2 regions of the Streptomyces camelliae genome follow, and region 1 is predicted to be linked to the other one. Evidence: riboswitches for the same ligand, from Rfam matches in the RefSeq annotation. Region 1 holds a riboswitch; the other holds the start of a gene.

Region 1 (5,755 bases):
ACGGCCTTCTCGATACCGCGCTTCAGAGCCATCGGGTTGGCGCCGGCGGCGACGTTGCGGAGGCCTTCCTTGACCAGGGCCTGGGCCAGGACGGTCGCGGTCGTCGTGCCGTCACCGGCGACGTCGTCCGTCTTCTTCGCGACTTCCTTGACCAGCTCGGCGCCGATCTTCTCGTACGGGTCCTCCAGCTCGATCTCCTTGGCGATGGACACACCATCGTTGGTGATCGTGGGGGCGCCCCACTTCTTCTCAAGGACGACGTTACGGCCCTTGGGGCCGAGGGTGACCTTGACGGCGTCGGCGAGCTGGTTCATACCGCGCTCAAGGCCGCGCCGCGCCTCCTCGTCGAACGCGATGATCTTGGCCATGTGAAGTGGTCCCTCCAGGACTGGGGGTGATTCCTTCGGACCGCGCCCGCGCCCGCGACGGACGGCTCGCCGGCCTGTGGTTCCTTGCCCCACGTGGCCTACGGGCCTCACCGACCCGGTCCTTCTTTGTCACTCTCACCTTCAGAGTGCTAACGCCAATGATTAGCACTCGGGGGTGGCGAGTGCAAGCGCCTCTCGGTCTTCGGCAGGGGCGCGAGGGGGCCCGGGGGCACCGGGTCACGGGGCCACGCCGAAGGGCCCGCACCTCTTGCGAGGCGCGGGCCCTTCGGACAAGAAACGTTCAGGCGCTGAGGCGAACCATGTCGGCCTGCGGGCCCTTCTGGCCCTGCGAGATCTCGAACTCCACCCGCTGGCCCTCTTCCAGGGTGCGGTAGCCGTCCATCTGGATGGCGCTGTAGTGGACGAAGACGTCCGCACCACCGTCGACCGCGATGAAGCCGTACCCCTTCTCCGCGTTGAACCACTTGACGGTGCCCTGAGCCATGCCTAACTCCCCTATTACTGGCCCTTGCACAGATCCACACTTCGCGGATCCGGGTCAGACCTCACCCCCCATTGGTCGGGGGCGTGCGCCGGAACGCGTCGACCGCGGCTGAATGTATCTGTCCAACTGCCGTCTGCAACAGGTCAATCGGACGAGAAATCTGGACGCCCCCGGTCCGGAATCTGCCTAGAGTTCGGCCGATTCCAGGGCAAGTCGGGCCGTACAAAGAGGTACGAAAGCCGCATAAAACCCGCATACTTTGGCTACTTCTTATCGGGTGTGCGGCGTGAAATCCGGGAGCCGCGACCCTCGGGTGCGGAGCGGGTTCCCCAACTGTACCGCGCTCAATCACGCAGAATGGCCCCCTCCGTTTCTCTCACGGAGGAGGCCATTCGATGAACAATCCGTAACCCGGATTACCGAAGGTAATGACCGGTCATTCGGTCAGCATCCACCCGCTACCGCGGGAATGATGGAGACACCCGCGCCGTCGGGCGTCGCGGTCTCCAGGCCCTGCTCGAAGCGCACGTCGTCGTCGTTGACGTAGACGTTCACGAACCGGCGCAGCTTGCCCTGGTCGTCCAGGACACGGGCGGCGATGCCGGTGTGGTTCTTCTCCAGGTCCGCGATGACCTCGGCGAGGGTCCCGCCCTCGGCGGCGACCTCGGCCTGACCGCCGGTGTAGGTGCGCAGGATGGTGGGGATGCGAACGGTCACGCTCATGCGAGGCCAGCCTCTCGGAAGGAGTCCAGGGTCGGACGGATGGTGGCGGTGAGCCCCGTGCCGGCCACCGCGTCGAGGGTCTTGAGGCCGTCGCCGGTGTTGAGGACGACCGTGGTGAGCGACGGGTCGAGGACGCCGTTCTCGATCAGCTTGCGCGTCACGCCGACCGTCACGCCACCCGCCGTCTCGGCGAAGATGCCCTCGGTGCGGGCCAGCAGCTTGATCGCGTCCACCACCTGCTCGTCGGTCACGTCCTCCACCGCACCACCCGTACGGCGCGCGATGTCCAGGACGTACGGCCCGTCGGCCGGGTTGCCGATGGCGAGGGACTTGGCGATGGTGTTCGGCTTCTGCGGGCGGACCACGTCATGCCCGGCCTTGAACGCCGTCGACACCGGCGAGCAGCCCTCGGCCTGCGCGCCGAAGATCTTGTACGGCCGGTCCTCGACCAGCCCGAGCTTGATCAGCTCCTGCAGACCCTTGTCGATCTTCGTCAGCTGGGAGCCGGAGGCGATCGGGATCACGATCTGGTCCGGCAGCCGCCAGCCGAGCTGCTCGCAGATCTCGTACGCCAGCGTCTTGGAGCCCTCGGCGTAGTACGGCCGCAGGTTGACGTTGACGAAGCCCCAGCCCTCGCCGGCCGGGTCGCCGATCAGTTCGGAGCAGAAGCGGTTGACGTCGTCGTAGTTGCCCTCGATGCCGACCAGCTCGCCGCCGTAGACCGCGGCCATGACGACCTTGCCCTGCTCCAGGTCGTGCGGGATGAACACGCAGGAGCGGAAGCCGGCGCGGGCGGCGGCGGCGCCGACGGCACCGGCCAGGTTGCCCGTGGAGGAACAGGACAGGGTGGTGAAGCCGAAGGCGCGGGCGGCCTCCAGGGCCTGCGCGACGACCCGGTCCTTGAAGGAGTGCGTCGGGTTGCCGGAGTCGTCCTTGACGAACAGGCCGCCGGTGACGCCGAGTTCACGGGCGAGGTTGTCGGCCTTGACGAGCTTGGTCCAGCCGGGGTTGATGTTCGGCTTGTCGGCGACGTCGGCCGGGACGGGCAGCAGGGGCGCGTACCGCCAGATGTTCGCCGGGCCGGCCTCGATCCGCCTGCGCAGCTCTTCGGTGTCGTAGGCGGAGAAGTCGTAGGCGATCTCCAGCGGGCCGAAACACTCCTCGCACGCGAAGACCGGGCCGAGCGGGACACGGTGACCGCACTCGCGACAGCTCAGGGCCGCGGCCGGACCGAGGTCTACGGTGGGAGTGGAGGTGCTTGCAACTGTCTGCACAGCCATGGAGGCGAGGCCCTTTCTCCTCATCTTCCTCACGACGCATCTCGCCGTGAGACGGATTTGGCACCTTCCCTAGTCGGGAGCCTCGCCACGTCAACGTGACAAGAACCGGCTGGAGGGTTGCCGGGGCTTCATCGGGCCGTGTCCCTCTGCCCCTCTGGATGAGCGGTATGCGGTTGTATGAGCGGTTGTGCACGCGCGCGACCAGCGACATGCGATGGTCACCGGCGTTGTTCAAGACTGTAACCGAAGGCCAGGACAGTTGAGATAGTCGTCCGAACCGCGAGATGGATCACACCATCACCACCTGTGATCACGAACAGTGAGGAGCCGCAGAGCGTGCTGGAAGAAGTCGAGCGCTGGCTGGCCACCCGCTCCTGGTCCGCGACCGATCGCCCGCTCCACCGGATACTGACCGCCAAGCAGCGCACGGGCCAGACGATCAGTGTCGTGCTGCCCGCGCTCAACGAGGAGGAGACCGTCGGCGACATCGTCACGGTCATCCGGCACGACCTGATGGAGCGCGTCCCGCTCGTCGACGAGATCGTCGTCGTGGACTCCGGCTCCACCGACCGCACCTCCGAGGTCGCCGCCGCCGCGGGCGCCCGCGTCGTCCACCGCGACGCGATCCTGCCCCGCATCCCGGCCGTCCCGGGCAAGGGCGAGGTTCTCTGGCGCTCCCTGCTCGTGACCCATGGGGACATCGTCTGCTTCATCGACGCCGACCTGCGGGACTTCTCCGCCGACTTCGTCTCGGGCGTCGTCGGACCGCTGCTCACCGACCCCGAGATCGCCCTGGTCAAGGGCATGTACGACCGCCCGCTCGCGACAGAGTTCGATTCGCTCGCCTCCGGCAAGACCGCCGGGCAGGGCGGCCGGGTCACCGAGCTGATGGCCCGCCCGCTGCTGAACATGCACTGGCCCCAGCTGGCCGGCTTCGTCCAGCCGCTGGGCGGCGAGTACGCGGCCCGGCGCAGCCTGCTGGAACAGCTTCCCTTCCCCGTCGGCTACGGCGTGGAGCTGGGCATGCTGGTGGACGCGCTGCACCTGGTGGGCCTCGACGCCCTCGCCCAGGTGGACGTGGGCGTGCGCAAGCACCGGCACCAGGACGGGCAGGCGCTCGGCCGGATGGCCGCCGCGATCTACCGCACCGCCCAGCTGCGGCTGGCCCGGGGCCATCTGGTCCGGCCCTCCCTGACCCAGTTCGAGCGGGGCGAGGACGGCTTCGAGCCGCGCACGTACTCGGTCGACACCGAGGAACGGCCGCCGATGGTGGAGATCGCGGAGTACGCCGAGCGCCGGGTGGCCTGACTTCGCCGGGCCGTCGTATACGGCAGGGGCGTCGGGCGTGGCCGTACGTTTGAGCGTTTCCGGGCCGGGCTAGGTTCGGACCATGGCTTCCACCGGTGGTGCTGAGGTGCTGGTCGCGTCCAACCGCGGCCCGGTTTCGTACACGGCTGACGAGAACGGCTCGCTGCACGCCAAACGGGGCGGCGGCGGGCTGGTCTCGGGGCTGTCGGCCATCGGGCCGGAGGCGAACGCCGTATGGGTGTGCGCGGCGCTCGGCGACGGCGACCGGGAGGCCGTACGGCGGGCGGACGGCGGGCTGCTGCCGGGTGAGGACACCGGCGGTCAGCGGGTGCGGATGCTGGACATCGACGCGGCCGTGCACGCCGACGCGTACAACGGGATCGCCAACTCGGTGCTCTGGTTCGTGCACCACATGCTGTACCAGACCCCGCTGGAGCCGGTCTTCGACGCGGAGTTCCGGCGCCAGTGGGCGTCGTACGAGACGTACAACCGGGCGTTCGCCGAGGCGCTGGCCGAGGAGGCGGGCGAGGGGGCGGCGGTGCTGGTGCAGGACTACCACCTGTGCCTGGTGCCCGGGTTGCTCCGAGAGCTCCGCCCGGACCTGCGGATCGGCCACTTCTCGCACACCCCGTGGGCCCCGCCGGACTACTTCCGCCTCCTGCCCGACGACATCGCGGCCGCGCTGCTGAGGGGCATGCTGGGCGCGGACCGGGCGGCCTTCCTGACCTGGCGCTGGGCGGAGGCGTTCGAGGCGTGCTGTGAGACGGTCCTGGGCCCCGACGCCCTCGTGGGCACGGCGATCGGGGTGCACGGGCTCGGCGCGGACGCGGACTTCCTGCGCGAGCGGTCGCACCGGCCGGATGTCGAGGAGCGGATGGCGGCGCTGCGTGAGGAGATCGGCGAGGGCCGCAGGACCGTCGTCCGCGTGGACCGCACCGAGCTGTCGAAGAACATCGTGCGCGGGCTGCTGGCGTACCGGCAGCTGCTGGACGAGCGCCCCGAGTGGCGTGAGCGGGTCGTCCATGTGGCGTTCGCGTACCCGTCCCGGCAGGACCTCGCCGTGTACCGGGACTACACCGCCGAGGTGCAGCGGGTGGCGGAGGCGATCAACTCCCGCTACGGGACGGCCGGTTGGACCCCGGTGGTGCTGCATGTGAAGGACGACTTCGCGCGCTCGCTCGCCGCGTACCGGCTGGCCGACGTGGCGCTGGTCAACCCCATCCGGGACGGCATGAACCTGGTCGCCAAGGAGATCCCGGTCGTCTCCGACCAGGGGTGCGCGCTGGTGCTGTCCCGGGAGGCCGGTGCGTACGAGGAGCTGCGGACCGACGCGTTCGGGGTGAACCCCTACGACGTGCTGGAGACCGCGCGGGCCCTGCACGAGGCGCTGTCGCTCCGGCCGGAGGAGCGGGCGGACCGCACCAAGGGGCTGGCCGCGGCGGCCACCGCGCTTCCCCCGGCCCAGTGGTTCCTGGAGCAGCTGGAGGCGCTCCAGGAACTCGGGGAACCTCAGTCCAGCTGATCGGCGAGGGCGCGGAGCAGGTCCACGACCCCGGCCGGGCCGTCGACCA
Region 2 (5,755 bases), 1.6 Mb from region 1:
GGACTTCCAGAACGAGATCGCCAAGGCCGCCCTGATGATCGTCCGGCTGCAGCCGGGCAACATCAAGGACAAGCGCGAGCTCGACTGGTCGCACGAGGGCATCGTCGCCTTCTCGAAGATCTGCACCCACGTCGGCTGCCCGATCTCGCTGTACGAGCAGCAGACGCACCACGTGCTGTGCCCGTGCCACCAGTCCACCTTCGACCTCTCCGACGGTGCCCGAGTGATCTTCGGTCCCGCCGGCCACGCCCTGCCGCAGCTGCGCATCGGCGTGGACAGTGACGGTTACCTCCAGGCGCTCGGCGACTTCGAGGAGCCCGTCGGTCCTGCATTCTGGGAGCGCGGATGAGCACTAACGCGAACGACACGAACCCATCTGCCGCTGCCGCGGCGGGCCGCTCTCGCGGGAACGCCCCGGCCGGCGAGCGCGTCGCCGACTGGGTCGACGGCCGCCTGGGGATCTACTCCCTGGCCAAGAGCAACATGCGCAAGATCTTCCCCGACCACTGGTCGTTCATGTTGGGCGAAGTGTGCATGTACAGCTTCATCATCATCATCCTGACGGGTGTCTATCTGACGCTGTTCTTCCACCCGTCGATGAACGAGGTCGTGTACCACGGCTCGTATGTCCCGCTCCAGGGACAGCTGATGTCCGAGGCGTTCAACTCGACCGTGCACATCTCCTTCGACGTGCGTGGTGGTCTGCTCATCCGGCAGATCCACCACTGGGCCGCGCTGATCTTCCTCGCGGGCATGTTCGTGCACATGATGCGCGTGTTCTTCACCGGCGCGTTCCGCAAGCCGCGTGAGATCAACTGGCTGTTCGGCTTCCTGCTGTTCGTCCTCGGCATGTTCACCGGCTTCACCGGTTACTCGCTCCCGGACGACCTGCTCTCCGGCACCGGTGTGCGCTTCACCGAGGGTGCGATCCTGTCGATCCCGATCGTCGGCACGTACATCTCGATGTTCCTCTTCGGCGGCCAGTTCCCCGGTCACGACTTCGTCGCCCGGTTCTACTCGATCCACATCCTGCTGCTGCCGGGCATCATGCTCGGCCTGATGGTGGCGCACCTGATCCTGGTCTTCTACCACAAGCACACGCAGTTCGCGGGCCCCGGAAAGAGCGAGAAGAACGTCGTCGGCATGCCGCTGCTGCCGGTGTACATGGCCAAGGCCGGAGGCTTCTTCTTCCTGGTCTTCGGTGTCATCGCGGCCATCGCGGCGGTCGCTCAGATCAACCCGATCTGGGCCATGGGCCCCTACCGTCCGGACCAGGTGTCCACCGGCGCCCAGCCCGACTGGTACATGGGCTTCGCCGAGGGTCTGATCCGCTACATGCCGGGCTGGGAGATCAACTTCTGGGGTCACACGCTCGTCCTGGGCGTGTTCATCCCGCTGGTGCTCTTCGGTCTCGTCCTGGCGGCGATCGCGGTCTACCCGTTCATCGAGTCCTGGGTCACCGGCGACAAGAGCGAGCACCACATCCTGGACCGCCCCCGCAACGCCCCGACCCGTACCGGCTTCGGTGTCGCCTGGGTGACGGTCTACATGATCGGCCTGGTCGGCGGTGGCAACGACCTGTGGGCCACCCACTTCCACCTGTCGATCAACGACGTCACCTGGTTCGTCCGGATCGGCTTCTTCGTCGGCCCGGTCATCGCGTTCATCGTCACCAAGCGGATCTGCATGGGTCTGCAGCGCCGGGACCGCGAGAAGGTGCTGCACGGTCGCGAGACCGGCATCATCAAGCGCCTGCCGCACGGTGAGTTCATCGAGGTGCACGAGCCGCTCAGCCAGGAGCAGCTGCACACCCTCACGGCTCACCACCAGTACGAGCCGGCCCAGGTCGGCCCGGCGGTCGACGAGAACGGTGTCGAGCGCAAGATCCCGGCCTCGGAGAAGCTGCGGGTGAAGCTGTCCAGCGCCTACTACGGCGAGGACAACCAGATCCCGAAGGCCACCGTCGAGGAATACAAGGAGATCACGAGCGGCCACGGCCACCACTGATCCACGCGTCGCCACGCCACGCTGAAGGGCCCCGTCCGGCTTGCGGACGGGGCCCTTCGCCGTGTGCCGGGGCCGATAGGCTGGGAACAGCCATTGGTTTTACCGGTACGACACCCCAGGAGCGGCTATGAGCGCTGTGACCCCCGCTGGAGGCGACACCGCGGCGGGCCGCTCCTGGCCCGCCCTGCTGAACGGCCTGCTCGGCGGCCAGGACCTGTCCGCCGACGACACCGCGTGGGCGATGGACCGGATCATGCGCGGCGAGGCGACCGACGCGCAGATCGCCGGGTTCGCGGTGGCGCTGCGGGCCAAGGGCCAGACGGTCGAGGAGATCACCGGTCTGGTCCGCACGATGTACGAGCACGCGAACGTGATCGAGGTGCCGGGCCGCACCGTCGACATCGTCGGCACCGGCGGTGACGGGGCGAGGACGGTGAACATCTCCACGATGTCCTCGCTGGTCGTCGCCGGTACGGGCGCCAAGGTGGTCAAGCACGGCAACCGCGCCGCCTCCTCCGCCTCCGGGGCCTCCGACGTCCTGGAGAGGCTGGGCGTCAACCTCGACCTCACGCCCCGGCGGGTGGCCGAGGTCGCCGACGAGGCCGGCATCACCTTCTGTTTCGCGGTCAAGTTCCACCCGGCGCTGCGTCATGTGGGCGCCGCCCGCGGTCAGTTGGGCATCCGGACGGTGTTCAACCTGCTCGGTCCGCTGACCAACCCGGCGAAGGTGCGTTCCCAGGCGGTCGGCGTGGCCGTCGCGCGGGAGGCGCCGATCGTCGCGGGCGTGCTCGCGGAGCGCGGCAACTCCGCGCTGGTCTTCCGTGGCGACGACGGCCTGGACGAGCTGACGACCACGGCCACCTCCCATGTCTGGGTCGTCAGGGACGGTAAGGTCACCGAGGAGGTCTTCGACCCGCGCGAGGCGGGCATCGACCTCGTCCCCCTGGAGGCCCTGCGCGGCGGCGACCCGGCCCACAACGCGGAGGTGGCCCGCCGCCTCCTCGACGGCGAGCGGGGCCCGGTCCGGGACGCCGTGCTGCTGAACTCGGCGGCGGCCCTGGTCGCCCTGAACCCGGTGGACGCCTCGCTGACCGAACAGATCCGGGCCGGCATGGCCCAGGCCGCCGAGTCGATCGACTCGGGTGCGGCGAAGCAGGCGCTGGAGCGGTGGGTGGCCGCCACGAATCGCTAGCCGGCCACACATGGGTGACGGCGAGTTCGGCACCGCCGGACCGCGCCGTCGTGGCTGATCGCCGTCGCGGCGGAGAAACGTGCCCGGCATACGGACACGACTTGCGTGACGGTGATCAGCTCGGCTAGCTTCCTGATCAGGTCATGAGTGACAGCCTTCAGGCCCCGGCCGGCTGTCCGGCAACCCTCCGTCCGTGGCGGGGTGCCCCGGGTGAAGACCAGGTCGTAGGCAGAGAGGTCTACGGCAAGCGCGGACCCCTCGATCAGCCAGGGGTCCTGGTCGTCGAGGAGCCTTCCGTGAGCAAGCGAATGCGATAGGGCCGCAGAGCCCCGCCTCCGCACACCCTTTTCTCTTCTCCGTACGCCGTCTCGCCGTACGTTCTCACGGGAGTTCCCCCATGTCTGTCTTCACCGCTGCCGCCGACCAGTCCGTCTGCTCCCCGTTGCCCGTTCTGGGCCGGGATGTCACGGTCCCGCTCGTCACCGGTGGCGAGGTCACCTACGCGGCCCTCGACTACGCGGCCAGCGCCCCCGCCCTCCAGCGCGTCTGGGACGACGTCGCCGCCTACGCGCCGTACTACGGCAGCGTCCACCGCGGTGCCGGCTACCTCTCGCAGCTCTCCACCGACCTGTTCGAGAACGCCCGCCGGACGGTCGCCGAGTTCCTCGGCTGCCGCGCCGACGACCAGGTGGTCTTCACCCGCTCCACGACCGACTCCCTGAACCTGCTGGCCCGGGCGATCCCGGCCGGCTGCGAGGTCTTCGTCTTCGAGACCGAGCACCACGCCTCCCTGCTGCCCTGGCAGGACGCGAACGTCACCTACCTCGACGCCCCGCGCACCCCGCGGCAGGCCGTGGAGACCCTGGAGCGGGCCCTCGCCGACCGCACTGCATCTGTTCAAGCGGGGCACGGCCCGGCCCTGGTCTGCGTCACCGGCGCCTCCAATGTCACCGGCGAGCTGTGGCCGGTGCGCGAGCTGACCGCCGCCGCGCACGCCCACGGCGCCCGGATCGTCCTGGACGCCGCCCAGCTCGCCCCGCACCACCCGGTGGACGTCCGCGACCTGGACGTCGACTGGGTCGCCTTCTCCGGGCACAAGCTGTACGCCCCCTTCGGCTCCGGAGTCCTCGCGGGCCGCGCCGACTGGCTGCGCGCGGCCGAGCCGTACCTCGCGGGCGGCGGCGCCAGCCGCAAGGTGACCCGGCGCCCGGACGGGGGAGTCGCCGTGGAGTGGCACGAGAGCGCCGCCCGGCACGAGGCGGGCTCGCCGAACGTCATCGGCGCCTACTCCATCGCGTCGGCCTGCAAGGCGCTCACCGAGGCCGGCTGGGACACCCTGGTCGCCCGCGAGCAGTACCTGATCGGCAAGGTCCGGGCGGGTCTGGCCGAGGTCCCGCAGGTGAAGGTGCTGTCGCTGTTCGGGGACGACGCCCCGCGCGTCGGCGTGATCTCCTTCGTGGTGGAGGGCTGGAACAGCTCCCACTTCGCCGCCGCGCTCTCCGCCGAGTACGGCATCGGCGTCCGCGACGGCCTCTTCTGCGCCCACCCCCTGGTCCGCACGCTGCTCGGCAGCGACCCGCAGACCCAGGGCGAGTGCGGCGCCCCCGAGGCGGCGCCGGGGGAGAAGTCCCTCAACGCCATCCGCGTGAGCTTCGGCGCGGGCACCCCCGACGAGCACGTGGACCGCTTCGTGACCGCGGTGCGGGAACTGGTGACCGAGGGCGCCAAGTGGACGTACCGCACGGAGGACGGCCGCTGCGTCCCGGCGGTGTGAGGGACTGAACCCCCGTTCGAGGCGGCTTTCAGCCGATCAGGAGTCCAGCCCGATCGCGAAGGCCGCCTCAAGGTCGTGCTGCGAGTACGTCCGGAACGCCACATGTGTGTCCGTGGCCTCCACGCCGGGGATCTTGCTGATCCGGCCGGGGATGACGTCCGCCAGGTCCTCGTGCCGGCGGACCCGGACCATCGCGATCAGGTCATAGGTGCCCGTGACGGAGAAAACCTCGCTCACCGACTCCAGCGAAGCGATCTGCTCCGCGATCTCGGGGATCCGGTCCACGCTGGTCTTGATGAGGACGATCGCGGTGATCACGGCTGGTTCTCTCCCTCGGGTGCCGGAGCTGCGGTGCACTTCACTCTAGTCCCACGCCCGTAACGCACCCACGCGTAGAGGAACCCCAGACCGAACCCCACCAGATGCGCCAGATACGCCACCCCGGGTCCGTCGGACGCCTGCTCGGCCGCCGCCCACTGCACCGCCGCCCAGAACGGCAGTACGACCCATGCGGGGAACCGCAGCGGCAGGAAGAGCAGGAACGGCAGAAGGCTGGTCACCCGGGCCCGGGGGAAGAGATACAGAAAGGCACCGAGGACCGCCGAGATCGCCCCGGAGGCACCCACCAGCGACTGCTCGGAGCCGGCGTTGGCGACCGCGTACCCCAGCAGGGCCAGGTAGCCGCAGCCGGTGTAGAAGAGCGTGAACTCGACGCGGCCCATGCGTTCCTCGGTCATCGCCCCGAAGACGAAGAGGAAGAGCATGTTGCCGAGCAGATGGAC

Evidence for each region. Region 1 has a riboswitch for S-adenosylmethionine ahead of thrC (threonine synthase). Riboswitches for the same ligand answer to the same signal wherever they lie in the genome.
Region 2: it holds a riboswitch for S-adenosylmethionine, as region 1 does, so the genes downstream of both, O1G22_RS30490 (aminotransferase class V-fold PLP-dependent enzyme) here and thrC (threonine synthase) in region 1, are expected to answer to the same signal.

The regions. Positions count from the first base shown of each region.
Region 1 is NZ_CP115300.1:5,060,408-5,066,162, reverse strand. Features, by position in the region: gene groL (chaperonin GroEL) at 1-368, opposite strand, end outside; gene O1G22_RS23155 (cold-shock protein) at 670-873, opposite strand; gene O1G22_RS23150 (MoaD/ThiS family protein) at 1,318-1,596, opposite strand; gene thrC (threonine synthase) at 1,593-2,876, opposite strand; SAM riboswitch class I at 2,894-3,041, opposite strand; gene O1G22_RS23140 (glucosyl-3-phosphoglycerate synthase) at 3,213-4,184, shown strand; gene O1G22_RS23135 (alpha,alpha-trehalose-phosphate synthase (UDP-forming)) at 4,267-5,706, shown strand; gene otsB (trehalose-phosphatase) at 5,694-5,755, opposite strand, start outside.
Region 2 is NZ_CP115300.1:6,641,874-6,647,628, forward strand. Features, by position in the region: gene qcrA (cytochrome bc1 complex Rieske iron-sulfur subunit) at 1-349, shown strand, start outside; gene qcrB (cytochrome bc1 complex cytochrome b subunit) at 346-2,007, shown strand; gene trpD (anthranilate phosphoribosyltransferase) at 2,135-3,199, shown strand; SAM riboswitch class IV at 3,339-3,455, shown strand; gene O1G22_RS30490 (aminotransferase class V-fold PLP-dependent enzyme) at 3,597-4,973, shown strand; gene O1G22_RS30495 (Lrp/AsnC family transcriptional regulator) at 5,010-5,291, opposite strand; gene O1G22_RS30500 (rhomboid family intramembrane serine protease) at 5,288-5,755, opposite strand, start outside.